4 regions of the Allobosea sp. FW305-C-101 genome follow, and region 2 is predicted to be linked to each of the others. Evidence: riboswitches for the same ligand, from Rfam matches in the RefSeq annotation. Region 2 holds a riboswitch; each other region holds the start of a gene.
The links. Region 2 has a riboswitch for cobalamin ahead of AC3WMA_RS12620 (methyltransferase domain-containing protein). Riboswitches for the same ligand answer to the same signal wherever they lie in the genome.
Positions count from the first base shown of each region.

Region 1 (3,069 bases), on a different contig from region 2:
ACAACCTTCACCCGCGTCACCGCGACGCCGAGCGAGGCGGCTGCATCGACGCCGAAGGCGAACGCGTCCAGCACCTTGGCGTGGAGCATGCAGATGCCGAAGCCGATGAAGGCAACCGGCGCCGCCATCCAGAGATCGGGCCAGCGCACGCCGCCGAAGTTGCCGAGCAGCCAGAACATCACGCCGCGCGCCTGCTCGGCACTGGCGAGCGTGGTCACGATCGTCGCGGTTGCCGCGTTGAAGAGCTGAGAGGTGGCGACGCCGGCCAGGATGACGCGGTCGCTCGCCCCACCCGCCCCCGCCGCCAGCAAGGCGACGACGACGAGCGCGGCGCAGGAGCCGATGAAGGCGCCGGCCGATACCGAGAGCACCGCGCCGCCGATGCTGATGCCGAGGATCAGTACCGCGACGGCGCCGGTCGAGGCGCCGGCCGAGATGCCGAGGATATAGGGCTCGGCCAAGGGATTGCGCAGCAGCGCCTGCAGGATCGCGCCCGACAGGGCGAGCGCGCCGCCGCAGAGCCCCGCCATCAGCGCGCGGCTCAGGCGATAATCGAAGATCACGCCCTGCTGGATCGCGCTGACCGGGAAGTCGAGATCGAACAGCCCGTTGCCGAGCGCCTTCAGGGCCGTGTCCAGCGGGATGCGCATCTCGCCGATCGTCACCGCCAGCGCGACCGATAAGGTCAGCGCCAGCAGCGAGGCCAGCGCGATGCCGATCCGCGCCGGCCAGTTCGGCCCATGGGCGGCGTGGCTCAACGCGAGAGCCCGAAGCCCGCGATCGCCTTGGCGAGGGTCTCGATGCCGTCGACCGTGTCGAGCCCGGCGCGGGTCGCGCCCACATCCAGGATGACGACGCGGTTGTTCCTGACCGCATCGAGCTTGCTGGCGACCGGGTCGGTCTTCAGGAATTCCAGCTTCTTCTCGATATCGTCGGCCGGAAAGCGGCGGCGATCCATCTTGACGGTGACGATCACCGCCGGGTTGGCAGCGGCGATGCTCTCCCAGCCGACCAGAGGCCATTCCTCGTTGGTCGAGATGATGTTGCGGGCGCCGAGCTTCGACAGGATATAGGCGGGCACGCCGTTCTTGCCGGCCATGAAGCCGTCGCCCTTGATGTCCTTGCTGGAGAACCAGACGACGACCGGCACGTCCTGCGCCTTGAGCTTGGCGACCTGCTCGACCGCCTTCTCCTCGCGGGCCTTGAGTTCGGCGACGAGCGTCTCGGCCCGGTCGGCTACGTCGAAGATCGCGCCGAATTCGCGGATGTTGCGATAGACCAGCTCCATCGTGAACATCTGGGTGCGCACCCCGTCGCCGGCACCGGAATTGTCCTTGCCGACGCAATCGGTCGGCGAGACGTAAGCCGGCACCTTCACCTTGGCGAACTGGTCGCGCTTGCCGACGATGCCGTTGGGCCCGACATGCCATTCGAACATCGCCGTGACGAGATCGGGCTCCTGCGCCAGCACCGCCTCAAAGCTCGGATCGTTGTCGGCGAGACGCTTCACCTTGGCGTTGACCGCCTCATAGGGCTTGGCCACAGGCGAGAACCAGACCGCCGTGCCGACGACGCGGTCGCCGAGGCCCAGCGCATAAAGAATTTCCGTCTGGGTCTGGCCGATCGCGACGACGCGCTTGGGCGCGGCGTTGAAGGTGATCGTCTCGCGGCAATTCTCCAGCGTCAGCGGATATTTGGTGGGCGCCGCATTGGCCGTGCCGGTGGCGAGAGCGCCCAATAGAGCAACGGCCGAGAGGCTAAACAGGTTAAACGGGCGCGCAACCGGCATCGAGGCCATCCGAAATGTAACAATGTTGCATTTCTGATAGAGTGCGCGGCAGGCGGCCGTCAAGCCGCCCTGAACGGCCTGCGTGGTGGTCTTCGTGAACATGGACTTCATCGCTCCCCGAGATGACAGCCGGGGCAGCTTGGGCATGTGGGACGGGAAGGCGGCACAAGGCCGCCATCGACACACAGCTCCGGAACACCCCGTCCGAAAGACGTCTTCGACGACCGGGGCAGGTCTCCTGGCTCGCGGGTCGATGCCGCTTCCGCCCGGCCTTCCCGGCGCATCAGGCGCCAGTGGACGATGGACGGAAAGCTCGCCGCTTACAGTTGCGGGGGCAGCCTCGGCTTTGGCGCGGGTCGCGCCTCACCGAATTCCCTCTTAGCTCCGGGAGCAACCCGGAGAACCTCGATCGGCGCACACCCTATAAGGGCGTGGCGCTGCGTCAAGCAGACATCGCGTCAGAGACTCGGCGTACTGTAGAGCCGCTTGCCGCCGACCGAGATCTCGACCTCCTGCAGATAGCTGCGCAGCGCCGTGGTCGCGACATCGATGCCGAGGCCGGGTACATCAGGCGCCGCGACCTGCCCGTTCGCGTTGCGCTCCAGATGATTGGCGGAGATCGCGGTCGCGAGCGGCTTCGGCATCGCCGGATATTCGCAGATTTCGTGCTCGGCCAAGCCCGCATAGGGCTGGAGCGAGGCGGAGAGCGCCAGATGCGAGGTGAAGGTGTGGTTGACGAAGGTCACACCCTTGGCGACCGCATAATCCGCCACCGCCTTGGACGGGCCGATGCCGCCGATCCGGCCGCAATCGATCTGGACATAGCCGATGCCGCCATAGTCGATGAGCTGCCGCGCCATCGACTCGTTATGGGCGCCCTCCCCGCCGGCCAAACGGACCTTGGGGCTGCGCTGGGCAAGAGCGCCATAGGCTTCGAGCGCGCTGGCGTGGAAGGGCTCCTCGAACCAGAGCACGTTGGCCTTTTCCATCGCCGGCAAGCGGGCGGCGGCGCGCGCGACATCCTCGATGAAGATCTGTCCGGTATCGACGAGCAGGATGCCGTCCTGCCCCAAACCCTCGCGGGCAGCGACGAAATGCTCGGCATCGGCCTCGACGCTGCCACGACCGATCGGCCCCCAGCCGAACTTCGCGGCGCGGAAGCTGCGGCTGCGGGCATCGCGAGCGCGTTCGAGGGTTTCCTGCGCCGTGTCGCCAAAGAGGACCGAGGCATAGGGCGTCTTGGGATGGCTCTTGGCGTAGCCGAGCAGGCGCCAGACCGG
Region 1 covers NZ_JBYSYT010000001.1:556,121-559,189, forward strand. Annotated here, with positions in the region: gene AC3WMA_RS02620 (FecCD family ABC transporter permease) at 1-758, opposite strand, end outside; gene AC3WMA_RS02625 (ABC transporter substrate-binding protein) at 755-1,789, opposite strand; cobalamin riboswitch at 2,001-2,212, opposite strand; gene AC3WMA_RS02630 (mandelate racemase/muconate lactonizing enzyme family protein) at 2,248-3,069, opposite strand, start outside.
Region 1: linked by a shared signal. The riboswitch ahead of AC3WMA_RS02625 (ABC transporter substrate-binding protein) and the one ahead of AC3WMA_RS12620 (methyltransferase domain-containing protein) in region 2 are both predicted to bind cobalamin.

Region 2 (3,069 bases):
CCGCATTGGGCGACGCCGCAGCCGAACTTGGTGCCGGTGAGGCCGATATTGTCGCGGATCGCCCAGAGCAGGGGCGTGTCGTCGTCGACATCGACGGTATGCGTCGTCCCGTTGACCTTGAGAGAGACCATGGTTGCCTCCGATGCTGGCATAACGCAGCGCGGCACCATGGTGCGGATCGAGGGCTCGCCCTCGATGGCCCGATCTGACATATCAGATGACGGGCGATGGATCCGTAGCCCTGGGTCGCGCGACTGGACTAGTTAGACGTTTTGAGTCTAGTTAGGATGGTCGCGCGCAGTTTGGATTTTGTCAAGACTGCAGAAGCTGCAATGCCGGACGGAAACGAAGGTTCCAACGTTCTCCCTGCGGAGGATGCCAATGCCCGCACCGACCAGATCGCCGATGCGGCGCTGCGTCTGTTCGCCCGCTACGGCTACAAGCGCAGCTCGATGGACGACATCGCCAAAGAGGCGGGGCTCGCCAAGGCGACGCTCTACCTGCACTTCAAGGGCAAGGACGATGTCTTCCGGGCCATGCTGGACCTGCTCGGGCGACGGGTCGAAGCACGTTGCCGTGAGGTCGTGGCGAGGCAGGGGCCGTTTCCGGAGCGGCTCGCGGCGCTGCTTCAGGCGCATCACGGGCTGGCCTATGCCAGCTTCGGCACCGGCGAGCATCTCGTCGAACTGAAGGCTGTGATGAACACGATCGCGACGCGTGAATTGCAGGCTTTCGAGCGAATCTTCTCGACCTTTGCCCGCGAATTGCTGAGGCAGGCCGAGCAAGGCGGCGAGATCAATCTATCGCGCCTGCCGGCCAGCGCGGACGACTGGACCGCCAGCCTGCTCTTTGCCGCCGCGGGAGCGAAGCTCGGCACGCCACCCAGTGCCGCGGATTACGCGCGCAGGCTGGACGCGATCGCGTCGGTCTTCGCCGCAGCGCTGGTGCGATAAGCGAGAAGAAAGAACGCAACATGCAGGATGACGGCAGGACCGAGCTTCAGCCCCTTACCCCGCTTCGCATCCAGCCGGTCACGCAGGCCGCTTTCGAGCCTTTCGGCTGGATCGTGGAAGCCGGGGAAAGTGGCCGCACCGCGAATAACGGCACCGCGCGCCGGCACGATATCCATGCTCATCCGGCTGCCGAGGTCCGGGCCGGCACCAGACTTGTGACGTCGATCTTCTCGGCCAAGCAGCAGCAGCGGGGCCTCGCGATCGCCATGCTGGAGCGGCATGTCAATTCGATCCAATGGATCGTCCCGCTCGATGGCGCCGGCCATATCGTCATCGTCGCCCGGGACGGCGCGGATGGCCGGCCCGATCTCTCAACGCTGGCCGCCTTCTCGTTCTCCGCTTCGCAGGGCGTGATCTATCGCCGCGGGCTCTGGCATCATCCGATCATAGCCATCGGCTCCGATGCGCGTTTCCTCGTCCAGTCCTGGCAGGATGGCACCGAGGCGGATTGCGAGATCATCGCGATCGAGCCCAAGGTGCTCGCTGCGAACGACGTAAGCTGACGAGGGGTTTCAGGTAGCGCGTTGTGCGATGACGGTCCTCGTCGCTGCCGTCCACAGCCTTCGCGCCTGCCGCGCCATCGGTAGCTTGACGCCACAATCTCGCCATCTACGTTAATCCGTGTCGAGGTCTTCGGAGCGATCCGAAGCTAAGAGGGAATCCGGTGACGTGCGCTTGCACGGAACCCGGAGCTGCCCCCGCAACTGTGAGCGGTGAGTTTTCGGCTACTTGAAGTCACTGGCGTCCGCGCCGGGAAGACAGCCTGAAAGCAACGACCCGCAAGCCAGGAGACCTGCCCCGACGCAGTGATGATGTCGCGCGGGCGGGGTGTCCGGCGGAATCGCAGTGCACCGGGCGCCTGCCGCCGGTCTGCCGCGCTTCCTCCCTTTGCCCCGGCCGCGACAGCGAGGGGCTGGACGACCATGATAGAATTGACGGGGCCGAGAGGCGGCCACGCGAGCGGTCGGGCGTGGACCAGGCCCGGAGCGCCTGTGTCAGGCATGAGTAATTGCAATGTTATAACATTGCGATAAGAGGCAGGTATGAACTCTGCCTCCGCTTCTCTGCCTGCGTCCTCTGCGGCGCCCCTGGATCCGCTTGCGCTTTACGCCAGTGCTATCGACTCTTCCGATTATGTCGCGCGTGTCGCGCCGCTCATCCGCCAGCTCGCGCCCGGGATCGACGATCTGATCGACATCGGCGCCGGGGGAGGGCAGCTGGGCGCGGCGCTGCGCCGGCCCGGCGCGCGCTGGACGGCCATCGAACCGTCTCCGACGATGCAGGCCCGGCTCGCCGCCCTGCCGCAGCCGCCGGCCATTATCCCGCACGGCTGGGACGACGTCGCGGTCGATTGCGAAGCCGCCGATACGGTCCTGGCCGCCACCATGCCGGGCTATTTCACGGATGCCCCCAGCTTCCTGGCGCGCTGCCGGCAGTGGGCGACCCGGCAGATCGTTTGGATCGTCGCCGCGCAGAAGGCACCCAAGGGGCTGATCCTCTCCGCATGCCTGCCGCGCGAATGGCATCACGAAGACGAGACGCCGGGCATCGATCTGGTGCTGCCGCAGCTCGGCACCGACCTGCCCGATCGCGTGGACGCGGTCGACTGGACCTTCTCACTGGTGCTGCCGGACCTGCCGGCCTTCGCCGCCTTCCAGGCCGATCGGCTGGGCTGGCCGCCCAACGATCCGCGCCGGCCGCAGCTTTTCGACCATCTCCACAAGCAGGCCGTGCCCGTGCCGGGCGGCTTTCGCCTCTCCTGCCATCGCCGCTCGGCCATCCTCGTCTGGAACCTGTCATGATCCGCCTGAATTCCCGCAAAGCCTGCCTGCTTGCCGCGACCTGCCTGATGGCGATCGGGGCCGTGCCCGCCTTCGCCCAGACCGAAATCAAGCTCGACGAGCTCGTCGTCACAGCGACGGGCCGCCCCGAGCCGCGCAGCAGCATTCCCGGAACGGTCCAGGTCATCGATGCCGCGCAGATCGAGCGGGCCCGTGCGCAATCGATCACCGACCTGCTCGCGGAGAACGCCGTCGGTTTCTTCAGCCAATGGACG
Region 2 covers NZ_JBYSYT010000002.1:1,041,826-1,044,894, reverse strand. Annotated here, with positions in the region: gene AC3WMA_RS12635 ((2Fe-2S)-binding protein) at 1-131, opposite strand, end outside; gene AC3WMA_RS12630 (TetR/AcrR family transcriptional regulator) at 333-953, shown strand; gene AC3WMA_RS12625 (ureidoglycolate lyase) at 974-1,516, shown strand; cobalamin riboswitch at 1,624-1,828, shown strand; gene AC3WMA_RS12620 (methyltransferase domain-containing protein) at 2,057-2,815, shown strand; gene AC3WMA_RS12615 (TonB-dependent receptor) at 2,812-3,069, shown strand, end outside.

Region 3 (3,069 bases), on a different contig from region 2:
AGCTCTCCACCGCCCAGTCGAGGTAGTGCTTCCAGTCGCTCTTCCGGAGTGGCAGACCCTCGCGCAACGCGGCCTCGTCGATCTGGATCATCGCCGCACCGGCCTTCTCCAGGTCGAGCACCTCGTCGCGGATCGCCAGCGCGATCTGCTTCGATGCCTCGCTGCGCGGCAGGTCGTCGCGCACGAAGGACCAGTTCAGGATCGTGACCGGCCCGGTCAGCATCGCCTTCATCGGCCGCCGCGTCAGCGACTGGGCATAGCGCCACCACTCGACCGTCATCGGCTTCGGCCGCGAGACGTCGCCGAACAGGATCGGCGGACGCACGCAGCGCGAGCCGTAGCTCTGCACCCAGCCGCCGCGCGTGAAGGCGAAGCCGGCGAGCTGCTCGCCGAAATACTGCACCATGTCGTTGCGCTCGAACTCGCCATGGACGAGCACGTCGAGGCCGATCTCCTCCTGCCAGCGCACGGCGCGAGCGGTCTCCTCGCGCAGGAACTGCTCGTATTCGGCATGGCCGAGCTGACCCTTGTCATGGGCGGCGCGGGCCTTGCGGACCTCCGGCGTCTGCGGGAAGGAACCGATCGTGGTGGTCGGGAAAGCGGGCAGGTTGAAGCGGGCGCGCTGGAGCTTCGCACGCTCCGCGAAGCCGGTCTTGCGGCGGGCGAAGGCCTCCGTGACCGCAGCCATGCGCGCTGCGACGGCCTTGTCGTTGACCTTCGGCGAGGCCCTGCGTGCGGCCGCTGCCGTGGTCGAGGCGGCCAGCCTGTCCTTGACGGTGCCGCGCCCGCCGCCAAGCGCGCGGCCGAGCGTGGAGAGTTCGCCCATCTTCTGCACCGCGAAGGCAAGCCAGTTCTTCACCTCCGGATCGAGACTGGTTTCGAGTTCCAGATCGATCGGGCTGTGCAGCATGGAGCAGGACGGTGCGACCTGGACATGGTCGGTGCCGCGCCTGGCCGCGACCGGCTCGATCTTTGCGAGGACCGCCTCCAGATCGGTCTTCCAGATGTTGCGACCGTCGACCACGCCGAGCGAGAGCACCAGGCCTTGCGGCGCTTTAGCCAGAACGGCATCGAGCTGCTCGGGCGCGCGGACGAGATCGAGATGCAGGCCTGCGACCGGCAGGGATACCGCCGTGTCGAGATTGTCGCCCAGTGCTCCGAAATAGGTGGTGAGCATCACCTTGAGCTGCGGCAGGGCATGCGCGATCGTCGCATAGGTTCGATGCAGCGCGGTGCGGGCGGCCTCATCGAGATCGAGTACGAGGCAGGGCTCGTCGATCTGCACCCATTCAGCGCCATTCGCCGAGAGACGGCGCAGCACATCGACATAGACCGGCAGCAATTCGCCCAGCAGCGACAGCGGATCGAAGGACGGGTCCTTGGACTTGCCGAGCTTCAGGAACGTCACCGGGCCGAGCAGGACAGGGCGCGTCTCGTAGCCGAGCGCCTTTGCCTCGCGATACTCCTCCACCGGCTTCAGCGAGGCGAGCTCGAAGCTCTGCCCCTGTGCGAACTCCGGCACCATGTAGTGGTAGTTGGTGTCGAACCACTTGGTCATTTCCTGCGCCGGGACGCCATGGGCATGATCGTGGTCGTGATGGGCATGGCCGCAGGATGTATGCGGCTCGGCTTCGCCCTGCGAGCCGCGAGCCATGGCGAAATAGGTGCCAAGCGGCACCGGCCCGCCCTTCCAGCCATAGATGTCCGGGATCGCGCCGACCATGACACTGGTGTCGAGCACCTGGTCGTAGAAGGAGAAGTCGTTCGACGGGATCACGCTGATCCCTTGCGCCTTCTGGCGCGCCCAGTTGGCCGCGCGCAGGCCCTCAGCGGCCTCGACGAGCGATCTTTCGTCGGATTTTCCGGCCCAGAAGCTTTCGAGCGCGGTCTTGAGTTCGCGGCGCGGACCGATGCGCGGCGTGCCGAGTGCAGCGACAGGTACTGATTGAGACATAGGCTTAACCCCGACTAGTTGGGGGCAAAGGCCAAAGCGGACGCGGGACGAGGACCGTCCGGACGCAAGAATCCGGGCGGCGCCGCCAAGCGCACCACCGGGACACCCCGCCCGAGGACGTTCATGTTGTCGGGGCAGGTCTCCTGGCTCGCGGGTCGTCGCTCTTGCCCGTCTTCCCAAGGCCTTGCGGCCTCAGTGACATGGGTGGGCAGAAAGCTCGCCGCTGACAGTTGCGGGGGCAGCGCCGGTCTCTCACCGGCTTCCCTCTTAGCTCCGATGCGGCAAGCCGCACCGAAGAACCTCGACGCCGCATCATGGGCCATCATTTCCGGGCCGTCAACAAGAGATATAAAGACATATTTATGTCTTCATGTGACGAGCAGCGCTCGGGGAGCTGCCGCCGAGATGTCCTCGCTTTCCGCATGCGATCGAGGAAGAGCATACGACCGATTGACATCGGAGCGGAGAGTGACGCTAGATGTAGTTGTCGATGGTCTCTCGAATCGCAAGATCGAGAGCTAAGAGGGAAGCCGGTGAGAGACCGGCGCTGCCCCCGCAACTGTCAGCGGTAAGTTCTTAGTCCAGCGTTGTCACTGAGGCTGCAAGGCCTTGGGAAGACGGACGAGAGCGGTGACCCGCGAGCCAGGAGACCTGCCGCGACCCTTGTTTACGTCCTCGGGCGGGGTGTCCCGGTGGTGCGCTTGGCAGGTCGCGGCATCGTATCGTCGCGCGCCTTCTCGACGCGACCGCTCGGCCTTTGCCCCCAACATCTTGGGGTTGATGCCGATGTCTCTTTCTCTCGAAGCCGAACGGCCTTCACTGGCCCCGCTGGGTGCCGAACCTGCTGCATCGCCGCGCGCCGCAGCGGCGGAGCCCGGCTACCAGCTCATCCGCCGCAATGGCGCGGTAACGCCCTTCGACCCCTCGAAGATCGCGGTCGCCCTGACCAAGGCTTTCCTGGCGGTCGAGGGCGCGAGCGCCGCCGCGTCCCGTCGCATCCATGATGTCGTCGCCGACCTGACCGAACAGGTCGTCTCCGGCCTGACGCGCCGCGCCGCGACCGGCCGCACCTTCCATATCGAGGACGTGCAGGATCAGGTCGAGCTCGCGCTGAT
Region 3 covers NZ_JBYSYT010000001.1:1,455,194-1,458,262, reverse strand. Annotated here, with positions in the region: gene metE (5-methyltetrahydropteroyltriglutamate--homocysteine S-methyltransferase) at 1-1,954, opposite strand, end outside; cobalamin riboswitch at 2,071-2,273, opposite strand; cobalamin riboswitch at 2,428-2,627, shown strand; gene AC3WMA_RS06925 (ribonucleoside-diphosphate reductase subunit alpha) at 2,741-3,069, shown strand, end outside.
Region 3: linked by a shared signal. The riboswitch ahead of metE (5-methyltetrahydropteroyltriglutamate--homocysteine S-methyltransferase) and the one ahead of AC3WMA_RS12620 (methyltransferase domain-containing protein) in region 2 are both predicted to bind cobalamin.

Region 4 (3,069 bases), on a different contig from region 2:
CGGCACGCGCGCGACCACGCCCTTGCGGAAGGACTGCGGCCGCTCTTTCCAGGGAACGATGCCGTTGGCGCTGGCGGCATAGGCCTCCGCCGCGCCGACGATCTCGTCGAGATGGGTGTCGGTGTCGAGATCGCCGATCAGATAGGTCCATTTGCCATCGGCGCTGAGCGCGATGGTGCAGGGCCGCTTGCAGACGGCGAGGCATTCGACGGGCAGCACGGGGATCGTGCTGCCCTTGGCTGCGAGCTGCGCGGTGAGCCGCTCGGCCAGCGCCAGTCCCGGCTGGTCATAGCCTTCCGGGAGATCGGCGCGGGCACGGCGGCAGGCCGTACAGACATGGATGGTGAGGTCACCCTCGGACATTGCTTTGCCTTCAGGCTTCCGCGGCCCGGCGGCTCGCCCAAGGCCAGAGCACGCCGACCATGAAGGCGGTGACGAGCCAGAGCGCGGCCTGGATGCCGAGCGAGAGCGACGCGAAATGGGCGGCGACCTCGGCCGGCACCTTGCTCTCCGGCGCGGCCGGATGCGGGGCGCCGACGACATGCGGGAGCAGGATCAGCACGATCGCCACAAGCTTGAGCCAGGGCTGCTCGAAGCGCAGGAACACAAAGAGCCCGGCCGCGGTGGCGACCGCGGTCCAGAGCCACCAGAGCTGGCGCTGCTCCAATGCGGCGGAGGCGGCGCCCGGCAGTTCCGGCGCGAGCCCCATGGCAGGCGCAAGCCCGAGCGCGAGGAATCCGCAGGCACCCCAAACGAGTGCGCTGCGCTGGTCGATCCTGTCGCCGGCCGCGATCATGCCCGCCAGCAGCAGCGCCGCGAAGCCGATCGCGGTCGCGATCGTCACTGCGCTGGTGAAGAGCGTGCGCTGGAGGCCGTCCTGCGGCTTCCATTCGGCGTGGTCGTGGCCGGGCGCATCGCCGGCCGGGCCATGCGCGAGGATGATTTTTGCTTCCCCGTCGAAGGCGGCCAGCGTCGGCGCTTTCAGCGCGAGCGCCGCCTCATAGGTCTCGGCCTTGAGGATGAGCGGGGTGGTGGTGACATGCTGGAGGGCGGCGACGATCAAGCCGGCCAGAAGCCCGGCCAGGATGCTGACCGTGAGAACACGCGTGACCATGATGACTTTCCCTCAGTGGCAGGGAAAGGCGAGGCCGTGACGGGTGTCGTGCGCGGCGTTGTGCACGTTCGACGAGGCGGCGAAACCGGTCGTGTAGATCAGCGCGACGCCGATCACGAGCGCGGCGGCAACCGCCTTGACGCGTTCCGAAACGCTGAGCGTGGGGGTGGAAACCGAGGCGGTGTTCATAAGCGTTCTCCGTGGCCGCCCCGCCGGCAGCCGGTTGGATCTCTGCGGGTCGACGGCAGGTCTCCTGGCTCGCGGATTTGGCGCCCTGTGCCGCCTTCCCGGAACTCGCGCTCCAGTGGCCGATGGCGAAGGACATCCGCTTACAGTTGCGGGGGCAGCCGCGGTCTCGCACCGCGTTCCCTTTTCACCTCCTCGCGGAGGCACCGTCGGGGATCATCATTAGCCATCGCCGTGTTGCTGTGCAATGCAATGCGCGTCGCAAGGGCGTCATTCTCGGGCTTGACCCAGGAATCTCTTGCAGGAAGGGGCTCCGGTGCCTCGTTCGGATGGAGATGCTCGGGTCAAGCCCGAGCATGACGGCAGAGGATTTTTTGAATGGAGTTGCCCCATCTCACCCTCGTCCTCGGCGGAGCCCGCTCCGGCAAGAGCCGTCATGCCGAAGCGCTGATCGAGGTCCTGCCGGCACCCTGGACCTATATCGCTACCGCCCAGGCCTATGACGACGAGATGCGCGAGCGCATCGCCGAGCACCGCGCGCGCCGGCCAGCCGGCTGGCAGACGGTGGATGCCCCGCTCGATCTGGCCGGCGCGATCGCTGCCCAGCCGGCGGGCCGGCCGATCCTGGTCGATTGTCTGACGCTCTGGCTCACCAATCTGATCCTCGCAGAGCACGACACGGCGGCGGCACGCGAGGGCCTGATCGCCGCCTGCGAGCGTGTCTCCGCCCCGCTCGTACTGGTCGGCAACGAGGTCGGTCTCGGCATCGTGCCGGAGAATGCGCTGGCCCGCCGCTTCCGCGACGAGGCCGGGCGCCTCCATCAGGCGCTTGCGGCGCGTGCGGCCAGCGTGGTCTTCATGGTCGCCGGATTGCCGATGCGAGTGAAATGATGACGGATACTGATGACGCCGCCCGCCACAAGGCGAAGATGGAGAAGCGCAAGGCGGTGCAGGATGCCGAGGTCGCCTCCAAGACGGTCGAGAAAGGGCTTCTGATCGTCAATACCGGCCCCGGCAAGGGCAAGTCGACGGCGGCCTTCGGCCTGATCCTTCGGGCGCTCGGCCATGGCTGGCGCATCGGCGTGGTGCAGTTCATCAAGGGCGCCTGGTCGACCGGCGAGCGCAAGGCGCTCGAAGCCTTCGGCGATCAGGTCTCGTGGCACAGCATGGGCGAGGGCTTCACCTGGGAGACGCAGGACAAGGCCCGCGACATCGCCGCTGCCGAGCGCGCCTTTGCCAAAGCTAGGGAGCTGATGGCCGATCCGGAGATTCGCCTGCTGGTGCTGGACGAGCTCAACATCGCCCTGCGCTACGACTATCTGCCGCTCGCCGAGGTGGTCGAGGTTCTACATGCCCGCCGTCCGGACCTGCACGTCGTCGTCACCGGCCGCAATGCCAAGCCGGAATTGATCGAGGCGGCCGACCTCGTCACCGAGATGACGCTGGTGAAGCACCATTTCGCGGCGGGTGTGAAAGCACAGCAGGGGATCGAGTTCTAATAGCTTTCCTCACCGGCTGCCGGTGCTTTGCCGCAGAACGAACGCGAACGGCCCTCGCGCGTTCATGCCCTCGATCATCGTTTGCGAGGGTGGGGCCATGAGTGGTTTTCTGTGGGGAGAGCTGGATCTGCTGCTCAGGCTGCTGGCCGGGATGGCGGCCGGCATCGTCGTGGGCTGGGAGCGGACCAACAAGCAGCGCGCCGCCGGGATTCGCACCTTCGGGCTGGTCGGATTGGGCACGGCCGCCGCCGCGACGATCTTCAGCGAGCC
Region 4 covers NZ_JBYSYT010000006.1:68,010-71,078, forward strand. Annotated here, with positions in the region: gene AC3WMA_RS22250 (DUF1636 family protein) at 1-363, opposite strand, end outside; gene AC3WMA_RS22255 (CbtA family protein) at 374-1,114, opposite strand; gene AC3WMA_RS22260 (CbtB domain-containing protein) at 1,127-1,303, opposite strand; cobalamin riboswitch at 1,341-1,526, opposite strand; gene cobU (bifunctional adenosylcobinamide kinase/adenosylcobinamide-phosphate guanylyltransferase) at 1,679-2,191, shown strand; gene cobO (cob(I)yrinic acid a,c-diamide adenosyltransferase) at 2,191-2,799, shown strand; gene AC3WMA_RS22275 (MgtC/SapB family protein) at 2,897-3,069, shown strand, end outside.
Region 4: linked by a shared signal. The riboswitch ahead of AC3WMA_RS22260 (CbtB domain-containing protein) and the one ahead of AC3WMA_RS12620 (methyltransferase domain-containing protein) in region 2 are both predicted to bind cobalamin.